2 regions of the Streptomyces sp. NPDC059499 genome follow, and region 2 is predicted to be linked to the other one. Evidence: predicted binding sites of a transcription regulator. Region 2 holds the regulator's gene; the other holds the start of a gene.
The links. Region 2 encodes HspR, which represses chaperone genes until heat shock. Its sites were predicted from a motif close to TTGAGNNNNNNNNNCTCAA; they were not measured.
Positions count from the first base shown of each region.

Region 1: a site for HspR is predicted at 2,765-2,783, ahead of lon (endopeptidase La). Genes of this name have one in related genera too.

Region 1 covers NZ_JBHYTT010000026.1:7,561-11,934, forward strand. The annotation lists gene ACFW9O_RS35145 (ATP-binding protein) at 1-826, opposite strand, end outside; gene ACFW9O_RS35150 (response regulator transcription factor) at 823-1,560, opposite strand; gene ACFW9O_RS35155 (spermidine synthase) at 1,792-2,475, opposite strand; gene lon (endopeptidase La) at 2,806-4,374, shown strand, end outside.
Region 2 covers NZ_JBHYTT010000002.1:259,684-264,057, reverse strand. The annotation lists gene grpE (nucleotide exchange factor GrpE) at 1-409, shown strand, start outside; gene dnaJ (molecular chaperone DnaJ) at 503-1,693, shown strand; gene ACFW9O_RS06520 (heat shock protein transcriptional repressor HspR) at 1,695-2,141, shown strand; gene ACFW9O_RS06515 (LuxR C-terminal-related transcriptional regulator) at 2,173-3,216, opposite strand; gene ACFW9O_RS06510 (helix-turn-helix transcriptional regulator) at 3,278-4,285, opposite strand.

The DNA.
Region 1 (4,374 bases), on a different contig from region 2:
ACTCGGGGTGGTCCCCGCGCCGCGCCAGCACCGTGACCCGGCCGTGCGGAGGGCTGTGCTTGACCGCGTTGTCGATGAGATTGGCGACCACCTGGTGCAGCCGTTCCGCGTCCGCGTGCGCCGTCAGCTCGGGCGGCGACACATCGAGGTGCAGATGGACGTCCGTACGGGAGTGGTTGCCGGAGCCCGAGGAGAGCCGGCGGTGCGAGGCCGCGAGGTTCGCTTCCTTCAGGACCCCCGAAAGATAGGGCCACACCTCGAAGCGACGGGCCTTCAGCGTGACCACGCCGTTGTCCAGCCGTGAGAGGTCCAGAAGCGTCTCCACCAGCCTGCCGAGGCGCTCGGTCTGCTTCAGGGCCGTGCGCATGGTCTCGGGGTCGGCGGCGGACACCCCGTCCACCACGTTCTCCAGTACGGCTCTCAGCGCCGCGATGGGGGTGCGCAGCTCGTGCGAGACGTTGGCCACCAGCTCCTTGCGGTGCAGGTCCTCGGCCTCCAGGTCGTCCGCCATGCGGTTGATCGTCTGCGCCAGGTCGCCGAGCTCGTCGCGGCGTCCGGCGCCGCTCACCCGTCTCGTGTAGTCGCCGTGCGAGATCGACCGGGCGACGGCTCTCATCTCGTCCAGCGGCGCGGTCAGGCCGTGGGCCACGAACTGGGTGATCAGCAGCGTGGCGATCACCGAGAAGACCGTGATGAACCTGAATTCGGTCCTGGTGCGCAGCGCGACGATCAGCAGACCGGTCGTGATGAACACCGAGACCACGACGAGCGTGCCCAGCTTGGCCTTGATCGAGAAGGGCCGCAGTCCGGAGCCGGGCCGCGTCATGGCGCGGGAGTCTCCAGGGCGTAACCGACGCCGTGCACCGTTCGGATCCGCTCGGCGCCGATCTTCCGGCGCAGCGCCTTGATGTGGCTGTCGACCGTACGGGTGCCCGAGGCGTCCGCCCAGTCCCACACCTCTGCCAGCAGCTGCTCCCGGGACAGCACCGCGCGCGGTGTGTTGGCCAGGCAGACCAGCAGGTCGAACTCGGTCGGTGTCAGGTGGACGTCGTCGGCGCGCACCCGGACGCGGCGCTGCGCGTGGTCGATCTCCAGCTCGCCGAGGCGCAGGATGCCGCTGCGCGGGGTGACGGCGGCCAGCGCGGCCCGCTCCACCCGTCGCAGCAGGACGTGCACCCGCGCCGCCAGCTCACGCATGGAGAACGGCTTGGTCATGTAGTCGTCGGCCCCGACCCCGAGCCCGACCAGCATGTCGGTCTCGTCGTCGCGTGCGGTGAGCATCAGCACCGGAACGGGACGCTGGGCCTGCACACGGCGGCAGACCTCCAGGCCGTCGAAGCCGGGAAGCATGATGTCGAGCACCATCAGATCGGGTTGCCAGGCCTCGGCCGCATCCACGGCCGCGGGCCCGTCCAGTGCGGTCTGCACCAGAAAGCCCTCGGCCCGCAGACGGGCGGAAATGGCGTCGACGATTGTCGCGTCGTCCTCGACCACCAGAACCCGGCGCTGAGCCCCGGGGGTGGCCGCGACGCCGTTGTGGGTGGTGTGTGTCTGTTCCATCGCCCCGCCCCTGCCCGTTCTCGCGGAGGCCATTCCCCCGGAGGCACGGTTATCGCTTGTGGATTTCGTGGGTGATCCCTTGTGCCGGTCAGAGCGTAAAGGCAGAAGACGGCTCACGGCTACGCAGGGTGTTGACCGAGGTGAAGGTGTTACCTCCGCGGGAGAGGCGGATCGTCGGCCTTGTGCCGCTTGGCCCGCGGGATACCTGGGCTGTGGGTACCGGGTGGGGGTTCAGGCACTTCGGAGTGCGAGATGGACCACGTCGGGCACACCTCGGGCAACGGCTACTTCTTCGGTCCGTACCGCGTGGAATCCGGCATTCCGCAAGGAGTTCTCGAAGTCCGCGGACGGCTGCGCGGACCACACGGCAAGGACTCCGCCGGGCGTCAGACGGGCCAGGCAGGCCGCGAGGCCGGCCGGTGAATAGAGGCTTCCGTTGTCCTCCGTGACGGTCCAGCCGGGGCCGTTGTCGATGTCCAGGCACAACGCGTCGTAACGCTCCGTGGTCGTACGGAGGTGCTCGACGAGATCCGTACGGAGGATCTCGGTCCGGGGATCGGCGAGCGCGGCACCCGAGATCCGGTCGAGCGGCCCCTCCAGGTGCCAGTCCACGATCGCCTGCTCCCGCTCGACGACCACGATCCGGCCCCATCGCTCGCCGGCCGCCGCGCGAACCAGCGAGAAGCCGACGCCGAGCCCGCCGATGAGCACGGCCGGGTCCTGCCGCCCGTCGGGCAGTGCGTCGAGCGCCGCGTCGATCAGCAGCCGCTCCGAGCGCCCGTCGGAGGTGTCCATGAGGAAGCAGCCGTTGGCGATGATCTCGAAGTCGTCGCCGCGCCCCCGCAGGACGACCTCACCGTGCGGCCCTTCGCGCCGGTCGAGCGTGACGGGGCGGTGGGCGTCTGCGACGGACATGTGGGCGGTCTCCGGTCTCCGGTCGGCGGTCGGACGGTCGGCCGGTCCATCATCCCCGGGCGCCGCCGCCGGGACCAGCGGATTTCCGCAGTGTCACCCTCCGGTCCGAGCAGCCGCCCCGCGTTCGATTCCGCGGCTCGCGGGCGGCCCGTCGGGAATGGCCGTGCCACGCGGAACGCTGCCGTAGGGGCAGGCGCCGCGGGGCCCGTGGGCCCCGAGGCGGGGCAGGGCCCGAGAGTGATCGCTGAGAGCGAACGCACCGTGGGGAACATTCGGCAACTCAGGAGCATTGAGTCCACGTAACTCAACTTGCCTGCCGAAGGGGAGATCATGACTGCTGAGTCCACGTCCCAGGTGTCCACGCCGGTCGACCTGCCCGTGCTGCCGCTCGACGACGAGGTCGTGCTTCCCGGAATGGTGGTGCCCCTCGATCTGTCGGATGCGGACGTACGTGCCGCCGTGGAGGCGGCCCAGGCCGTCGCACGGCCCGGCGGCGGCAAGCCCGAGGTGCTGCTCGTCCCCCGTATCGACGGGAACTACACGGGGACCGGTGTCCTCGGGACCGTCGAGCAGGTGGGGCGGCTCTCGGACGGGGACCCGGGCGCTCTCATCCGCGCCCGTGACCGGGTACGGATCGGTGCCGGGACGAGCGGGCCCGGCGGGGCACTGTGGGTGGAGGGAACACGGATCGACGTGTCCCTGCCCGATCCTCTGCCCGGCTCCGCCGCCGAACTCGCCAAGGAGTACAAGGCGCTCGCCACCAGCTGGCTGAAGAAGCGCGGCGCCTGGCAGGTGGTGGACCGGGTGCAGCAGATCGACGACATCTCGGCCCTCGCCGACAACTCCGGGTACTCGCCCTTCCTCACCACCGCCCAGAAGGTCCAGCTGCTGGAGACCTTCGACGCGGTCGCCCGGCTCAAGCTCGCCGTCCAGTGGCTCGGCGAGCACCTCGCCGAGCAGGACGTCGCCGAGTCCATCGCCAAGGACGTCCAGGAGGGCGTCGACAAGCAGCAGCGCGAGTTCCTGCTGCGGCGCCAGCTCGACGCCGTACGCAAGGAGCTCTCCGAGCTCAACGGTGATCCGGAGGACGAGTCCGACGACTACCGGGCGCGCGTCGAGGCCGCCGAGCTGCCCGAGAACGTCCGTGAGGCCGCGCTCAAGGAGGTCGAGAAGCTGGAGCGCGCGTCCGACCAGAGCCCCGAGGGCTCCTGGATCCGCACCTGGCTGGACACCGTCCTGGAACTGCCGTGGACCGAGCGGACCGAGGACGCGTACGACATCAGGGGTGCCCAGGAGATCCTGGACGCGGAGCACGCGGGTCTGCAGGACGTGAAGGAGCGCATCACCGAGTACCTCGCGGTGCGCAAGCGGCGTGCCGACCGCGGGCTCGGTGTGGTCGGCGGGCGGCGCGGCGGTGCCGTGCTCGCGCTGGTCGGTCCGCCCGGGGTGGGCAAGACCTCGCTCGGTGAGTCCGTGGCGCACGCCATGGGCCGCAAGTTCGTCCGCGTCGCACTCGGCGGCGTCCGGGACGAGGCGGAGATCCGCGGCCACCGGCGTACGTACGTCGGCGCGCTCCCGGGACGCATCGTCCGCGCCATCAAGGAGGCCGGTTCGATGAACCCGGTCGTCCTGCTCGACGAGATCGACAAGGTCGGCTCGGACTTCCGGGGCGACCCGGCCGCCGCCCTGCTCGAGGTGCTCGACCCGGCACAGAACCACACCTTCCGCGACCACTACCTGGAGGTCGAACTCGACCTCAGCGACGTGGTGTTCCTCGCCACGGCGAACGTGCTCGAAGCCATCCCGGAAGCCCTGCTCGACCGCATGGAGCTGGTCAGGCTGGACGGCTACACCGAGGACGAGAAGGTCGTCATCGCCCGCGACCACCTGCTCCCGCGC
Region 2 (4,374 bases):
GCGGGACAGGGTGCAGGTCAAGGAGGTCGCAGTCGCGGGCCTTCTGTCCGAGCTCCTGCCCGTGCTGGACGACGTCGGCCGCGCACGGGAGCACGGCGAGCTGGTCGGCGGCTTCAAGTCGGTGGCCGAATCGCTGGAGACGGTCGTCGCGAAGCTGGGCCTGCACCAGTTCGGCAAGGAGGGCGAGCCCTTCGACCCGACGATCCACGAGGCCCTGATGCACTCGTACGCGCCGGACGTCACCGAGACGACCTGCGTGGCGATCCTGCAGCCGGGGTACCGCATCGGGGAGCGCACCATCCGCCCCGCGCGGGTGGCCGTGGCAGAGCCGCAGCCGGGCGCCACGCCCGCGGCGGCGAAGGAAGAGAAGGCAGACGACGAGGAGAGCGGTGGAACCGAAGAGGTCTGACGTCCAGTCCGACCACTGCGGTGAACACCGACGGGGCGTGCGGCCGGCCACAGGGCCGGCCGCACGGCCGATCGTCCGGAAGGAGGGACGTCGATGAGCACGAAGGACTTCGTCGAGAAGGACTACTACAAGGTTCTCGGCGTCCCCAAGGACGCCACCGACGCCGAGGTCAAGAAGGCGTACCGGAAACTCGCCCGCGAGTTCCACCCGGACGCCAACAAGGGCGACTCCAAGGCGGAGGAACGCTTCAAGGAGATCTCCGAGGCGAACGACGTCCTCGGTGACCCCAAGAAGCGCAAGGAGTACGACGAGGCGCGCGCCCTCTTCGGCAACGGAGGCTTCCGGGCGGGTCCCGGCGGTGCGGGCGGCAACTTCAATTTCGACCTGGGCGATCTCTTCGGGGGTGCCCCGGGCCCGGGCCAGGGCGGCGGTGCCGGCGGGTTCGGCGGTGGCGGCGGCGGTCTGGGCGACGTCTTCGGCGGACTGTTCAACCGGGGCGGTGCGGGCACCCGTGTCCAGCCGCGCCGCGGCCAGGACATCGAGTCCGAGGTCACGCTCAGCTTCACCGAGGCCGTCGACGGGGCCACGGTCCCCTTGCGGATGTCCAGCCAGGCGCCCTGCAAGGCGTGTTCGGGCACGGGCGACCGGAACGGCACCCCGAGGGTCTGTCCGACCTGCGTCGGCACCGGTCAGGTGTCACGCGGCAGCGGCGGCGGATTCTCGCTCACCGATCCCTGTGTGGACTGCAAGGGCCGGGGCCTCATCGCCCAGGACCCCTGCGAGGTCTGCAAGGGCAGCGGCCGGGCGAAGTCGGCCCGCACCATGCAGGTGCGGATCCCGGCGGGCGTGCTGGACGGCCAGCGGATCCGGCTGCGCGGCAAGGGCAGCCCGGGCGAGCGCGGCGGCCCGGCCGGCGACCTCTACGTCGTCGTCCATGTCGACGCCCACCCGGTCTTCGGCCGCAAGGGCGACAACCTGACCGTCACCGTGCCCGTCACCTTCGCGGAGGCGGCACTCGGCGGCGAGGTGAAGGTCCCCACGCTCGGCGGACCTCCGGTCACCCTGAAGCTCCCGGCCGGCACCCCCAACGGGCGTACGATGCGGGCCCGCGGCAAGGGAGCCGTGCGCAAGGACGGCACCCGTGGCGACCTCTTGGTCACCGTCGAGGTGTCCGTGCCCAAGGATCTCGGCGCGGAGGCTCAGGAAGCGCTGGAGGCCTACCGGAAGGCGACCGCGGGGGAGGACCCGCGGGCGGAGCTGTTCCAGGCTGCGAAGGGAGCTTGAGATGGACGGCCGTCGACGCAATCCGTACCAGCTGACCGATGAATCACCGGTGTACGTGATCTCGATCGCGGCCCAGCTCTCGGGCCTGCATCCGCAGACGCTGCGCCAGTACGACCGCCTCGGCCTGGTCTCGCCGGACCGTACGGCCGGACGCGGCAGGCGCTACTCGGCCCGCGACATCGAACTGCTGCGCACGGTGCAGCAGTTGTCGCAGGACGAGGGCATCAACCTGGCGGGCATCAAGCGCATCATCGAGCTGGAGAACCAGGTCGCCGCGCTCCAGCAGCGCGTCGCCGAGCTCTCCGCGGCGGTGGACGGTGCGGCGGTGGCCATGCAGCAGCGCGAGGCACAGGTGCACGCCTCGTACCGGCGCGACCTGGTGCCGTACCAGGACGTGCAGCAGACCAGCGCGCTGGTCGTCTGGCGGCCCAAGAGGCCGAAGGACTGAGGACCGGCTGCGGAGGCCCGCCCCCGGGGCGTCATGACCCGTTCATGACCCCGGGGGCGGGCCTCTGTGCTGTCCCGGTGCCGGCCTCGGCGATGCCGGACCGGACGATCAGCGTCCCCAGGTGGGTCCGGCTGTGGGCGTTGAGCGTCTGCATGAGCTTGGAGATGTGGGAGCGGCAGGTGCGGACGCTGATGCCCAGCTTGCGGGCGACCACGTCGTCGACGTGGCCCTCGGCCAGCAGGCGGGCGATGCTCTGCTGCACGGCGGTGACGGGGGTGCCGGGGACCGTTGCCGGGAGCTGCTGGGTGAGGGGGGTGGCCTGCGCCCAGAGGACCTCGTAGACCTGGGTGAGATAGGCGACGAGAGCGGGATGGCGGATCTCCAGTGCCGTCTCCCGCGTGGGAGTGGCGGGGATGTAGGCCACGGCGCGGTCGAAGATGATGAGCCGTTCGACGCTCTGCTCGACGGTCCGTACCTGGAGGCGGTCGGACGGTATTTCCGCCACGTAGTCCTTGAGCCCGGGGCTGTAGCGCGCGGGGTGCTGGTACAGGTGCCTCAGACGGGCTCCCGAGGCGATCGCGGAGCGGGCGTTCTCCAGCCCCTGCCGCATGTTGTGCGTGAGCCTGTTGGCCCCCGGCTGCGCCGTCAGGACCTCCTCCTTGGCATGGGTGGAGGCCTCCCGGAGCACGGAGACGATCAGCGACCGTCCTTCGAGCACGGTGATCGCGTGGTTGGGGTCCTCGTCGGCGACGGCCATCAGCGGCGCGAGTGCCCCTGACAGTGCGGAGGTCAGGCGTATCCGCTCGTCTATCTCCCTGGTGATGGGCTGCAGCAGGTGGGCCAGGGCGGCGGACGGCGGGACGGGACGGAGCCACGCGTCGTCGTCCGGGTCGGGCTGGACGAGGGCCATCTCCAGCAGGCACGGAGCGGAGTCCAGGTCGGCGCGGGGGAGACGTCCCGCGCGCAGCGCTTCCTCGTACAGGCGTATCGCCGGGTCGCACAGTTCGCGATTCCCGTGCGAATGGGTCGGGTTTGCCTTTTCCGCGTCGATTTGGGGGCCCTCATTTTTTTGCACTGCAACAAGATGACGGTGGCGGAAGCCTGGATCCGGGGGAATCGTGGTGCGCCAGAAGCGGTCACTCCTGATCCAGGATCCCTGACTGTGCGATCAGATAGCCGAGTTGGGCACGACTGTTGCTGCCGAGCGCGGCGTTCAGTTTGGCCACATGTGCGCGGCACGTGCGGACATTCATGCCGAGACGGCGCGCGATCGAGTCGTCGACGTGTCCCTCGACGAGGAGTTGGGCTATCGCATGCTGAACTCCGCTGATGCCGAGGGTCGTCGGGTTGTACTTGACTTCCTCCAGCAGGGGGGCGGCTCGGGTCCAGAGTTGTTCGAAGACCTTGGCGAGGTACTCGACCAGTCCCGTGTGCCGCAGTTCCAGGGCGACTTGACGGTCGTCCGTGGCCGGGATGAAGGCGACCGTGCGGTCGAAGATGATCAGGCGCTCGATGAGTTCCTCGAGCGTGCGGATTTCCACGTTCTCGTCCGCAATGCGTTCGGCGTACGCCAGTGTGCTGGGGCTGTGCCGCACGGTGTGCTGGTAGAGCGTGCGGATGCGTACGCCGCGGTCCACGACGGACAGGCCCCGTTCCAGGGCCTCGATGAGGCGGTCCTCGCTCCGGCCGCCTCCCGGCTGGACGGTCAGGACCTCCGTCCGGCACTCGGCCGTGGCGAGGTCCAGTGCCGCGTTGATCCGGTTGGCGCCTTCAAGGACCGTGATCGCGTGGGTGGTCGGCGGGTCCTGGGCGCTGATGTCCATGTAGGGCTCGAAGGACTCGGTGAGCAGGACGGAGCGCCGGCGGCGTTCCAGGATCTCGCGTTCGAGCGGGTGCAGGTGTTTGGCCAGTGCGGCGGACGGGGGTACCGGCCGGAGCCAGTCCGCGTCGTCGGGATCGGGGTGCAGTAGGGCGAAGTCGATCAGGCACGGGGCGGCTGCCACCTCGGCGCGGGCGATGCGCCCGGAGCGCAATGCGCTGGCGTAAAGGCGCCCTCCTTCTTCGCACAGTTCGGTGATCCCGTGAGGATGTGTCGGCTTTGTGTAGCTTGTGGTCATATCTCCACCCCCCAGGTTCCTGAACATGCAGGAACATGATGCATCGACTCAGTGGTGTTCGAGTGCCTGGGTGAGACATCGTCTTAAGTGCGGGGGAGAAGAATCCACAAGTGAGG